2 regions of the uncultured Chitinibacter sp. genome follow, and region 2 is predicted to be linked to the other one. Evidence: predicted binding sites of a transcription regulator. Region 2 holds the regulator's gene; the other holds the start of a gene.
The links. Region 2 encodes FliA, which starts transcription of late flagellar genes. Its sites were predicted from a motif close to GCTAAAGNTNNNNNNNNNNCNGCCGATAAT; they were not measured.
Positions count from the first base shown of each region.

Region 1: the regulator FliA is predicted to act here: its motif matches at 3,952-3,981, upstream of flgM (flagellar biosynthesis anti-sigma factor FlgM).

Region 1 covers NZ_CAMFLP010000001.1:229,384-235,518, forward strand. The annotation lists gene mutS (DNA mismatch repair protein MutS) at 1-846, opposite strand, end outside; gene tilS (tRNA lysidine(34) synthetase TilS) at 883-2,328, opposite strand; gene QV747_RS01095 (acetyl-CoA carboxylase carboxyltransferase subunit alpha) at 2,297-3,265, opposite strand; gene fliW (flagellar assembly protein FliW) at 3,404-3,817, opposite strand; gene flgM (flagellar biosynthesis anti-sigma factor FlgM) at 4,040-4,312, shown strand; gene QV747_RS01110 (flagella synthesis protein FlgN) at 4,312-4,761, shown strand; gene QV747_RS01115 (type II secretion system F family protein) at 4,773-5,717, opposite strand; lysine riboswitch at 5,828-6,027, shown strand; gene dapA (4-hydroxy-tetrahydrodipicolinate synthase) at 6,114-6,135, shown strand, end outside.
Region 2 covers NZ_CAMFLP010000012.1:82,689-88,823, reverse strand. The annotation lists gene QV747_RS13455 (DNA translocase FtsK) at 1-171, opposite strand, end outside; gene QV747_RS13450 (1-acyl-sn-glycerol-3-phosphate acyltransferase) at 296-1,042, opposite strand; gene QV747_RS13445 (flagellar motor protein) at 1,190-1,933, opposite strand; gene QV747_RS13440 (RNA polymerase sigma factor FliA) at 1,934-2,674, opposite strand; gene QV747_RS13435 (ABC-type transport auxiliary lipoprotein family protein) at 2,713-3,288, opposite strand; gene QV747_RS13430 (MlaD family protein) at 3,285-4,331, opposite strand; gene QV747_RS13425 (ABC transporter ATP-binding protein) at 4,328-5,098, opposite strand; gene QV747_RS13420 (ABC transporter permease) at 5,101-6,135, opposite strand, start outside.

The DNA.
Region 1 (6,135 bases), on a different contig from region 2:
CAGCTCCAGATTGCGGCGGGTGGCGGCATCGAGCTCGATAAACTGGCTGTGGCTTTCTACCCGCAAACCCGCCAGCGGCGGCAGTGTGCCGCCCTGCGTGCTGCGGACGTATTCGAGCAAGGCGCCAGCTGCGCCCAGCGCCAGCAGTGGCTCGCCCACGCCAAAACCGGCCAGATCATGCACGGCAAAGTGGCGCGTGAGCAGGCGCTCGGCATTGCCCGCATCAAATTGCCAAACGGGCAGCCGGCGCACCGGCACGCGCAGTTGATCAAAGAGCGACAGCTCGGCTTCGTCGCTGAGCAAAATTTCCGCCGGGCGCAGGCGCTCTAGCTCGGAGGCGAGTTTTTCGGCCTCGGTATCCAGGAGGGCAAAATCGCCTGAGGCCAGCGACAGCCAGGCCAGGCCCATTTTGCCGCGCTGCATGCGAATGGCCAGCACGCGGTTTTCTTGTTTGTCATCCAGTAGTGCCGCATCGGTGAGGGTGCCGGGCGTGATCACCCGCATCACTTTGCGCTCGACCGGGCCTTTGCTGGTGGCGGGATCGCCCACCTGTTCGCAAATGGCCGCCGATTCGCCCATGCGGACCAATTTTGCGAGATACGGCTCCAGCGAATGAAATGGCACACCGGCCATTTTAATGGGCTCGCCGGCGCTGCTGCCGCGGGTGGTGAGGGTAATATCCAGTAGCCGGGCGGCCTTCACCGCATCGTCGTAGAACAGCTCGTAAAAGTCGCCCATGCGATAAAACACCAGCTTATCGGGGTGCTGGGCTTTCAGCGCCAAATACTGAATCATCATTGGCGTGTGTTGAGGGGCGCTTTGTTCGCTGCTGTTCTTTTTGGCCATAGGGTATAGCTTGCTAGGTATTGTTGATATTAGGTTTTAGGCTGATACATGGGCGGGGTAGGGCTGCCAGATAGGCAGCAGACCGATTTCATCGGCCGCCACTTGCCAGGCGGCCGCACACCCGACGCCGGGCATGGCCACCAGCTCTTCTGCAATGGTGATTAGCGGGGTCGTTTCGCGTAACCATGGCGCAATGCCCAGCGTTTGGCAATGGGCTTTGAGTGATCGCGTGGGGCGCTGAGGCCCGAGCTTGAGCGTTTCGCCACCGTGCCGGCCACGCACGGCCCAGCCTTGAGCCAGCAAAGCGGGCTTGAGCCCCGCGCCTTGCGCGGCTTGCCAAGACAGTGCGCCTTGCCAACCGGGCAGATCAATGCGCTCACCGGCTTGCGGCGGGCGGTCAAATTGCAGTGTTGGTCCGGCGTGATCTCGCGCGCTACACAGATACAGCTGCCCACGATAGCGGCGCACGGCCGCGCCGCGCCAGACCAGCGCCGGATGGGTGTCGGCCTCGGCTTGGAGCGCTGTGCGCAGTAATTCATTAAATGCCCGTAATTCCAGCACCATGCCGGCGCGGGCCAGCCAGTGGCGCAGGGCATTGTGCTGGCGCACGGTGCTCAGTGTTTGCCATTGCGCCAGATTAAGCGCGCCCAGCGGCGCGGCGCTTTCATCAAGGCAATGGGCGAGATCTTGCTGCGCGATTTCCTGCTGCAATTCGTGGGCTTGTGCTTGATGTATAGCGCTGCGTGCCAATAAGGTTAAGGCTTGTGGCGTGATACCCTCAATGGTCGGGATCAGCGTTTGGCGAATGTGGTTGCGCTTAAAGCTTGGGTCGGCATTGCTTTCGTCGTTAATCCAGCTCAGTTGCTGCGCCTGTGCGTAGTTTTCCAGTTCTGCCCGGCTGATGCCTAAGAAGGGGCGCAATAGGGCTGTCGTGGTTTGGCCATGCTGCGGGGCTTGCAGAGCCCGTTCACGCGGCATGGCAGCCAGGCCCGCCGGGCCAGCGCCGCGCAGCAGATTCAGCAGCAAGGTTTCAGCCTGATCGTTCAGGTGATGGGCCAGCACAACGGCTTCGCAGGCTTGCTGCGCGTACACCTGATAACGCTGCTGGCGGGCGCTTCCTTCCAGGCCTAGCCCGTTATCGCGCGCGACATTCACCTGCACGACCGCACACTCGATTTGCAGGGCGCTGGCCACCTGCTGGGCGTGCATTGCCCAGTGCTCGGCATTGGGCGAGAGGCCATGATGCACATGCACGGCGCTGAGCGTAAAGCCTAGCTCGGCTTGTAGGCCGGCCAGCCAGTGCAGCAACACGGTGGAATCGAGCCCGCCCGAAAAGCCCACACACAGGCGCGGGAAGGCACAACGGGAGCCGTAGCTCCCGTTGTTGGTTTCAGTTTGCGCGCGCGAACGCTCACAAAACTCGGCGATGAAGGCCTTGGCCTGCGTCCACTCAGGCGCTGGCTTCTTCTTTAAACTTACCATATTCCATCAGGCGATCGAAGCGGGCATCCAAGAGCTCGTCGACGCTTTTTGCTTTCAGGGTTTTGAGCGAATCCGCAATCGATTTTTTCAAGGTCGCCATCATTTCTTGCGGATTGCGATGTGCGCCACCCACTGGCTCGGTGACCACTTTATCGATCAGCCCCAAGGTTTTGAGGCGGCTGGCGGTAATGCCCAGTGCTTCGGCCGCATCGGCGGCACGCTCGGCGGTTTTCCACAAGATCGTTGCGCAGCCTTCGGGTGAAATCACCGAGTAGGTTGAGTATTGCAGCATCTGTACCACGTCACCCACGGCAATCGCCAAGGCGCCGCCGGAGCCACCCTCGCCAATCACCGTGCAAATCACCGGCACGCGCAGTTTGGCCATCTCATACAGATTGCGGCCAATCGCTTCCGATTGCCCACGCTCTTCCGCGCCAATCCCAGGGTAGGCACCCGGGGTGTCGACAAAGGTTATGACGGGAATATTGAATTTTTCGGCCAGTTTCATCAGGCGCAAGGCTTTACGATAGCCTTCCGGACGAGGCATGCCGAAATTGCGGGCGATTTTTTCTTTGGTGTCGCGGCCTTTCTGATGGCCAATCACCATCACGCTCTGACCATTAAAGCGAGCCAAGCCGCCCACAATCGCCAGATCATCGGCAAAGGCGCGATCGCCGTGCAATTCCTGAAAGTCGGTAAACAGACCTGCGATGTAATCGTAGGTGTAAGGCCGTTGCGGATGACGGGAAACCTGCGAAATCTGCCATGGCGTGAGCTTGGCGTAGATGTTCTTGGTTAATTCCTGGCTTTTCTTTTCCAGGTGCGAGATTTCTACCGAAATATCAACGGCCGAATCGTCCTGCACGTAGCGCAGCTCTTCGATCTTGTTTTCAAGCTCGGCAACCGATTGCTCGAAGTCAAGGAAGGTGGTTTTCATGCTGTAAAACTCCAGAAGCGCCACGGATAGCGCAGACAGGCGGGCACGATCCCGCCTTAAAATTTCGCGCAATCATACAGCAACAGCTCACTGTGACCAAGCTGACAGGCTGGGTTTTAGCTGTTGCGGTGCGGCAAATCAGGTGTTGCTAAAGACGATATCGGCTTTCACATCCAGCTTTTGCAAGCCTTTGCGAGCCTTTAGATTGATCACCAGCGGGGCGAGGGTATTGGCGCGAATCGGTTCACCATCCGGGCGCGAAAGAATCAAAAACAGCATGGCATCGCTGGCATCGGTGAGTTCGATTTGGGCGCATTCTTCGTCGCTGAGCTTGAGCACATAGTTAAAACCTAAGCGCTCGGCGCCCACAATCGAGAAAGCGACTTCAGCGTCATCAAGCGATTGCAGCCAATACACGCTGGGATTGGGTTTTTCTTCGTGCAGCAATTTGAATTGATGGCAATGCTCAAACCCGGGCAGGCCGGCTGGAAAATGAATAATGGTGTCGGGATCAACTTCGATCGGGCCAAACTGGCTTTGAAAAACGTTCATCGGTTTACCAAGCTCCAGAGCGGGGTGGAATGAGATAATCCGGTTTACATTAAAGGATGAGCGCGGTGCTGGCTATCTTTTTGCCTTTGTGCAGGCAAAAAGTGTATTAGAATAGGCTGATAATTAGTTGAATTGCTAAAGAAATTCCTGCTGCTGCCGATTATTGGCATAATAGCAATCACGACGACTCAAGCCGCCGTAGCTAACGGTAGGGGAAGCATCATGAAAATCGACAACTCGGGTAAGCCACTGGCCGGGCTGGGCGCCAAGCCCACGGAAGTGCGCAGCAGTACGGCCGAAAAAGCCGACAGCACGGTTGCCGTGAGCAGCAGTGTCAATAGCAAACTCTCTGGCGTCGCCAGCAACGAAGCCACATTTGATGCCGATAAAGTGGCGCAAATCCGTGCTGCCATCGCTGAAGGTCGCTTCGCGGTCAAGCCTGAAGCCATTGCTGATGGCCTACTCTCAAGCGTGAAAGAGCTGCTGGCCCGCTAATGTCAAACGTTCTACCGGATTTGCTCGCCACCGAGCTGAGCCAAGTCCAGCTTCTGTTGCCTATTTTGCAACAAGAGCAACAAGCCCTGATTCAACGCCAGTTTGACCTCGTTACCAAACTGATCGAAGCCAAACTGCGCGCCTTGCAAGCCCTCGAACAAGCCACAGCTGCACGCAGCGCTTACTGCCAGCAACAAGGCTGGCTGAGCAGCGATGCCATCGAGGCGCATTTAGGCGAGGCTTTGCCGCTGTGGCAAGAGCTACTACTACAAGCACGCCAAGCCGATATGCTTAATCGCAGCAATGGCCAATTGATTCAAAGTCACGAAGAAGTTAACCGCCATCTAATGGCTAGCCTTGCGGCTGCGCGCAACCCGGATATTGGCTATAGCGCCGATGGCCGCCTCAGTAATCAGGGCGCCGCCAGCCGTCCGCTGGATCGCGCTTAATCGCTGCGGCGTTACACCAAGCCGCGCACGATACCTACCCCAATCAATACATACAGCACTCTCGGAATAAGGCGGCTCAGCTTGCGCAAGCGAGCGCTTTGCTGGTGCTGCATTTCTGCGGCCAAATTTAGCAGCAAATCGGCCAGAGTGCCGCTGGCCTCCGCAACGGAAATGCGACTGATGGTGCTGGCAGGCCATGGCCAGCCCAGCTGCAATAGCGCCACGCTGATCGCCATGCCTTGCTGTAGCAATTGGCTCAGTTGCAAGCATGCGCGCTGCAGCTGGGGTAGGGTCATGCTTACCTGGCTATGGGCACTGGCGCTGGCCGGGTCGATGCCCGCATGAATGAGGCCCGCCCAATGGTTGAGCCAACGACACAGCACGTAATCCCACAAATAGCGCTGGATAATTGGAATATGCATTAGCCCCGCCAGTAGCCAGTGCCCGTGTGGCTGCTCATTGCGGATGGCTGTATATACCTGCCAAGGTATATACAGCAAAGCAACAATCAACAATGCTTTTATCAATATACCCATTAAGGCGGAGCCTAAACTGAGGGTGCCCGCGGCCAGCGCAGGCAAGGGGGCGAGTAGACTACTGAGCAAAAATAACAACAGCGGTAGCGCCAGCCGGGCGCGGCATTCGCGCCAGCACAGTAGCCAGTGGTTTTCCTGCGCGGCCAGCCGCTGCAGCACGGCGGCCAAGCAGCCAGCGGTTTCGCCTGCGGCAATCTGGCTGGCGCTGGGTGGGCTAAACCAGCCGGCACGCGCGCCTGCGCGACTCAGAGTTTCCCCGCGGGCAATCGCTCGCTGCACTTGGGCTAGCCCCGCGTGTTGGGGCGGGGGTAGGTGTAGGCTGGCCAGTGTTTGGCTTAGGGCTAAGCCGGCCCGCTCACCGGCCGCTAATTGCTGCAGCAGCTGGGAGCGCAGGGCTAGTGGGAGTATTTGGGCGGCCATAGAGTCTGGTTTCGATCTGCATCAAGATGCCGGTACTGGCTTGGCTTAGGATAGCTGGCATGACCAGCGTTTGACAAAGCGCCGTGCTCGCCGCGACAATATCGGTTCTGAACGACAAGAGAGGCGCCTTGCCCAGGTCGTACTGCCGAGAAACGCATGTTTCCGCGACGCAGTACCAGGGGGTGCAAGGCCGAAGTACCGTTGAACATGCGATTCACCGGTGCTGGTTGCAGGGGCTGAATCCCCTGGACTGTCAGTAGCCCGCTGTGTGCCTTGCCGCGCATTGGGGTGCTGGAGTGCTCTTGGTGATGATCTGCCTTTAGATGCGCAGGGGCGCATCTGTCATTGCCGCACTTTTCCTCTCTCCAATCGTTGTGTCTTGAATTGGAGATTCCTATGACGACTGCTCTCGATCCGC
Region 2 (6,135 bases):
GTGTGACCAGCCCGGATCCGAGCGGTGGTAGCTGGTGAGGGCGAGCAAGACAAAGCCCAGCAGTACCACCAGCAGCAGCCACCAAGACTCGCGCAGTAAATTGGCCACGGGCGCAGGCAGGGCCGGCCGGGTCGAGACATTGGGGACGTTTTTCTTGCGAAACAGGGGCATGGTGTGGGGCTGATGGACAAACGCTTTCGCGATTATAACGGCTGGGCTGCGCACTGCAGCAGAAAAGCGACTAATGCGGCATATTTATCTGTCGTGGGCGTGTCAGCTGCGGCGGCGAGGGGCTTTATTGCAAAAAACGCGCTTGCCAGGCTTGGTATTGCGCGTAAACCTGCGCATTGAGCTGCTCTTTATCCGGCTGGCTGGCCGGATCGATCGGGGGGAACACATGATAATGCACCACCCGGTTGCGACTAGTGCTAATGCGCCAGATTTTTTGCAGCAGGGTTTCGCCCGGCCCCCATTCAAAATCGGCCTGCGCCTCGTGATGCAAAAATACGGGTAGCAGCGGCACGCCAGTGGCTTGTGCGGTGACAAACGCGCCGTGTAGAAAGCGCGGCGCCAGCCAGCGGCCTTTGCAGCCGCCTTCTGGGTAGAGCGCAATATTGTGTCCAGCTTGCACCGCAGCGATCAGTGCCTGCTGTGCCGCTTGGCGCGAAGCTTTGCTTTCCCGCTCCACAAACAACGTGCCGGCCGCGGCGGCAATTCGTCCGACTAGCCACCAATCGCGCACCTCGTGTTTGGCCAAGCTGCGCACTGGAAACAGTGCCGGAATTCCGACGTCTTCCAATGCGGAGGGGTGATTGGCGATCAGGATAAATTGCGCCGGCAGTGGCCCGGGGTAGTGCTGATGCAAACGTAATTGCACCCCCAGCGCGCGCACAAAACAGCGACACCAGCGATGAAATAGTGCGGGGTATAGGTGGCTAAGCCAGCGCTGGGGCAGCATTGCGAGCAATACCATCAGCAGGGTAAAGAATAGTAGATCAAGCCAGCCGAGTAAGCGCCAGCTGAGGAGCAGCAAAGTCTGCATGGCTTGCCCCGAGATGGGTGGGATAAGCTGACTATAGCGGCTGGCAGGCCGCTTTGCCGCGAGGCAGTGGGGATGGGGAGGATCGGTTGGGGTATTGCGCTAAAAGTCTTGATAGATAATGCTTTTAGATCAATACCTGCCCGGGTATTAGTGGTGCAGGAAACCTGCCAGCTTGTTTTCGAGCAGGCGCGGATTTTCGCCATTGGCGATGGTTACCAGCCCCTCGGCCACCATTTCACGTCGGCGCACTTCCAGCATCACATAATGCTTGAGCTTATTGGCGATCGGTAGCAGCAATAAGTTGGCCGCACCCACGCCGTAGATGGTGGCCACAAAAGCCACGGCAATCCCGGCGCCCAGTTTGGATGGGTCGGTGAGGTTTTCCATCACATGAATCAGCCCCAATACCGCGCCCAAAATCCCGAAGGTGGGGCTGTAGCCGCCGGCAGACTCCCAGATTTTGATCGCGGCGCGGGCTTGGTCTTCGTAGGCATCGATATCCAGCTCCAGCGCGCGGCGCACGGTATCGGGCTCGGCGCCATCCACCACCATGGTGAGGCCGCGTTTCACAAACGGATCTTTTTCGCTATTGACGTAGGCTTCTAGCGCGAGCAAACCACCCCGGCGAGCCTGCTGGCCCCAATTCATCAGGGTGGCGAGGATTTTGCGAAAATCCATATTCGGGGGGATAAAAATCCAGCGCAGCATTTTGATGCCGGCGACGAAATGGCGCATTTCGGTTTGCAGCATCACCGCCCCGGTGGTGCCACCGATCACGATCAGAAAGGCGGTAAATTGCACCAGCGAGCCAATGTGCCCGCCTTCCAGCCAGTGGCCAAGCACAATGGCCGTCAGGCCGAGGATGATGCCAAATACACTGATTTTATCCATTTAACTCAGCCAGTCTTTGAGTTTGCTGCGCAAACGGGCCACCGCTTGCGCATGCAGTTGGCACACCCTTGATTCGGAAACGCCCAGTACGGCGCCGATTTCTTTCAGATTCAGCTCTTCGTCGTAATACAGCGCCATCAGCAGTTTTTCGCGCTCGGGCAAAAGGCCAATGGCTTCGATCAACTGACCGCGAAAACGGCCGTCGCTCAGAATATCGATGGGGTTGGCTTTGTGATCGGCAGCATACTGATCGAGCTGATCATTATCGCCATCTTCTTCGAAATCTTCGTAATGCACCAGCTGATGGCCACGGGCTTCGCCCAGCATGGCTTGATAATCGGCCAGCTCAATGCCCAGCTGGCGTGCCACTTCGCCCTCGGTGGGCGCGCGGCCTTGCTGTTGTTCCAGCGCGACAATCGCTTTTTCGATCTCGCGCATGTTTTTGCGCGCTTGCCGCGGGAGCCAGTCGGCGTTGCGCAGCTCATCGAGCATGGCGCCCCGAATGCGCTGGCTGGCAAAGGTTTCAAACAGCACGCCGGCTTCCGGATCAAAATTGCGCGCCGCTTCCATCAGCCCCATCAGGCCAACTTGAATCAAATCATCTACTTCCACGCTAGCCGGCAGCTTGCTCATCATGTGATAGGCAATTTTGCGCACCAAGGGCGCGTGCTGCTGCACGCGATCTTCTTCGCTGCTGCTTTGGGTGCTGCGATAAAGGGAGAGGGCGCGGTGAGCTGACATAAGACGGGTGAATTCAAATCGGCTTTTAGTGTAGCTGACTAATCCGCTTTTGACGAAGTCAGTTGTTGCTCTAATTGCGTCAGTGCGCGGCTCAGCGCCCGCTGCAGACCGGCGGCGGCGGCCTCAGGCTCGGCGCTGGCCAGTGCTTCACGGATCGCCAGCGGGTAGCTAAAGCTTTGCGTGCCGCGATGCAGCTGCAATTGCAGCTCCAGCACCGCAGCGGGCTGGGCCGGATCGCTCACATCGATATACAGCGCGAGTAATTCACCCTCCAACAGCCAGCTGCTGGCAGCGCTGCCGGCGCTGGGCAGTACTTGGGCAAATAAACCGCTGCTGCGCAGCCATTGGCGCAGATTTTGGCTCAGTTGTACTGGCGGTGGGGCAAGAAAACCATGGTAGGGGTCGGCCACAAAGCGCTGCGCTGTTTCGCGATAAACCAGTGCGCTATCGCGAAAAGGCGGCGCCGCGCGCAGCTCTTGCACTTGCAGCGCGCCAAAACGGACGCTTTGGGCGCTGCCCGTGCGACTGGCTTGCAGCAGAAAATCCTGCCGCGCTGGTGGGGTAGAGCTGCAGGCGGTGCAGCACAGCAGCAACAAACAAAGCAGTTTTTTCATGGCTTAGGCGGCGTGTAACGCGGTGGATATTGATCAAACAGTAGCGAGCTGGGGCGTTGTTTGGCCTGTTCGCTCAGGGCTTTCAGATTGCTACTGGTGGCATTGAGATTATCGATGATTTGCTGCACATCACCTTCGCGCTGGCCGCTTAGGCGATCTAGCCTAGCGGTAATGGAATCAAGCCGCGCCACGGTTTGGCTTAGCTCCGGCCCCGATAGCAGGCGATCTGCCGATTGGGCGGCACTGGCCAGATGTCGCGCGGCCTGTTGCAAAGACGGATCCGCCAGCATCGTGCCCAACTGCTGATTGCTGGTGCGCACTTCCTGAATCAGGGCAGAGCTTTCACTGGCAATTTGCGCCAGGGGCAGGCCATTGACGGTGCGCAAGAGCTGGGTGCTTTGCCGGCTGAGATTAGCGGTATCGAGCTGATCGAGTTTGGTGTTGAGGGTGCGTAAGGTCTGGTTAAAGAGCCCGATGGATTCATTCAGATCCAGTCGCTGCATTTTGGCCATCAGATCTTGGGCACTGCTCACCAGCTGATTCACCGTGCTATTGGCCGAGGGGATATACAGATTTTCGGGTTTCCACTGAATGGGTAGGGGCGGATTATCACGCGGGTTTTCGTAATCGATTTCCAGATAGCTGGTGCCGGTAAGGCCCTGCGGTGAAAGTTTAACCCGCAAGCCTTTGCTGATTTCGCGATTTAACTGCGCTTGTGCGCTCTCGCCCGCCGCCGGTTCGCCCAGAATGGCATGATCAAGCTGGGCTTCCACCAGGACATATTGCTGGCGCTGGGCCGCGGGCAGCTCGCCTTGATAACGGCTGTAGGTAAAAGTAATGGCGGTGACCTCGCCAATCGCCACCCCGCGGTAACGCACTTTCGAGCCAATATCGAGGCCTTTTACCGATTCATTGAAGTAGGTTTCCAGTGTGCTGCGCGGTTGCCACCAGCGGCCGCTGCCCACGCCAATCAGCAGGGCTGCGCCCAGCAAAATGGCGAAAATGATGAATAATCCTAAGCGAAAGTAAGACGGTTGCTTCATAACACACTCGCTGTGCCGGCGCGGGCGGGGCGCGCAGCGTGGAAAAAGTGGGCCACCCGTGGATCGCTAGCTGCCGCCAGCGCAGCCGGGGTGTCGATGGCCAGAATACCTTGGATGGATTTATCCAGCATGATGGCCCGATCGGCAATCGCCGCAATGCTGGCCAGCTCGTGGGTGACTACCACGATGGTCACGCCTTGCGTTTCGGCCAGCCGGCGGATCAGCTGATCCAGCTCGGCTGACGTGACCGGGTCAAGGCCAGCGGAGGGCTCATCCAGAAATAAAATCTGCGGGTCCAGCGCCATCGCCCGGGCGATGGCCGCGCGTTTTTGCATCCCGCCCGAAAGCTCCGCCGGGTAAAAATCGGCAAATTCTTCCAGCCCCACCAGCCGCAGTTTCAGGCGCGCCAAGGTATCGATGGCGGCTGGATCCAGCGGGCTGAAACTGCCGAGTGGGAGCTTGATATTATCCAAAATCGATAGCGAACCAAACAGCGCGCCGGATTGATACATGACGCCAATCATGCGCAGTATCTGCTCGCGAGCCTGATTATCTGCGCCCACCAGCTCATTACCCTGGATGAGTATGCTGCCGGCCAGCGGAGGGTAGAGGCCGATCAGGTGTTTAAGCAGGGTGGATTTGCCGCAGCCCGAGCCGCCCAGAATGGTCACCACTTCGCCGACTTGAATATCAAAATCCAGCTCGCGCAAAATCAGGCGCTCGCCCCAGCCACAACTTAATCCGCGCACCTGAATCGCTGGCTGCATGCTTACCATCCCAGGTGGTAGAACACCACCGCAAAGAGGCCGTCGGTCACCACCAGCAAGACCAGAATCTGCACCACTGCGCGGGTGGTCGAGGCGCCGACGGCGCTGGCGCCATTGCCGGTGCTCAGCCCGCGCAAGCAACCCACCGAGGCCACTACCAGCCCAAAGGCCACGGCTTTGATCAGCCCGGTAAGGATATCCAGCGGCGCCACTTGGCCGCTGAGCTGCGTCCAGAAGGTGGCCAAGGGAATTCCAAACCCTTGCAAGACGATGGCCCCCCCCAAGAGGGCAATCACCGAGGCCCAAATTGCCAGCAACGGTAGCATCAGGGCGCCGGCCAGCAGTCGTGGCAGTACCAGAAAATTCATGGGCCGGTAGCCAAAGGTGACCAAAGCGTTGATTTCTTCATTGACCTTCATGGTGCCGATTTCGGCGGCAAACGCCGCGCCAGTGCGCCCGGCGAGCACAATCGCGGTCATTAGCGGCCCCAATTCGCGCAGCACGGACAAGCCGAGCAAATTAGCCACAAAGACTTCCGCCCCGAATTGCCGCATCGGTATCGCTGATTGAAACGCCAGAATAATCCCGAGCAAAAACGCAATCAGGCTGATGATGGGCAGGGCATTGGCACCCACCTGCTCGCACTGGCGCCACAGCTCGGCCCTGCGCAATAGCTGCGGGCGGCGCAAAGTGAGGGCGAAAGCGGCAGCCGCTTCGCCAATAAAACTGATTTGCTCGGCCAAATCATTGAGCCAGAGGCTAATGGCACGGCCAAGGCGGCTGATCAGTGGTAGTTCACCGGTTGGGGCGGGGATGTGTAATGGCTGACTGGGGTTGAGCGCCTGCAAGAGGCGCTGGCCATCGGCCGAGAGATGTTGCAGTTGGGCGCCCGCTTGGCTTAATTCAAACAGCAAGGCCGCGCCGGCGCCATCCACGCGAGTGACGGCGGCTAAATCGAGGGTTTGTCCTTGCCAATCGATCGCGCGGCAGGCAGGCCAGAGCTGGCTGGTGCTGTGTAAAGTGAGTTCGCCGCTGAT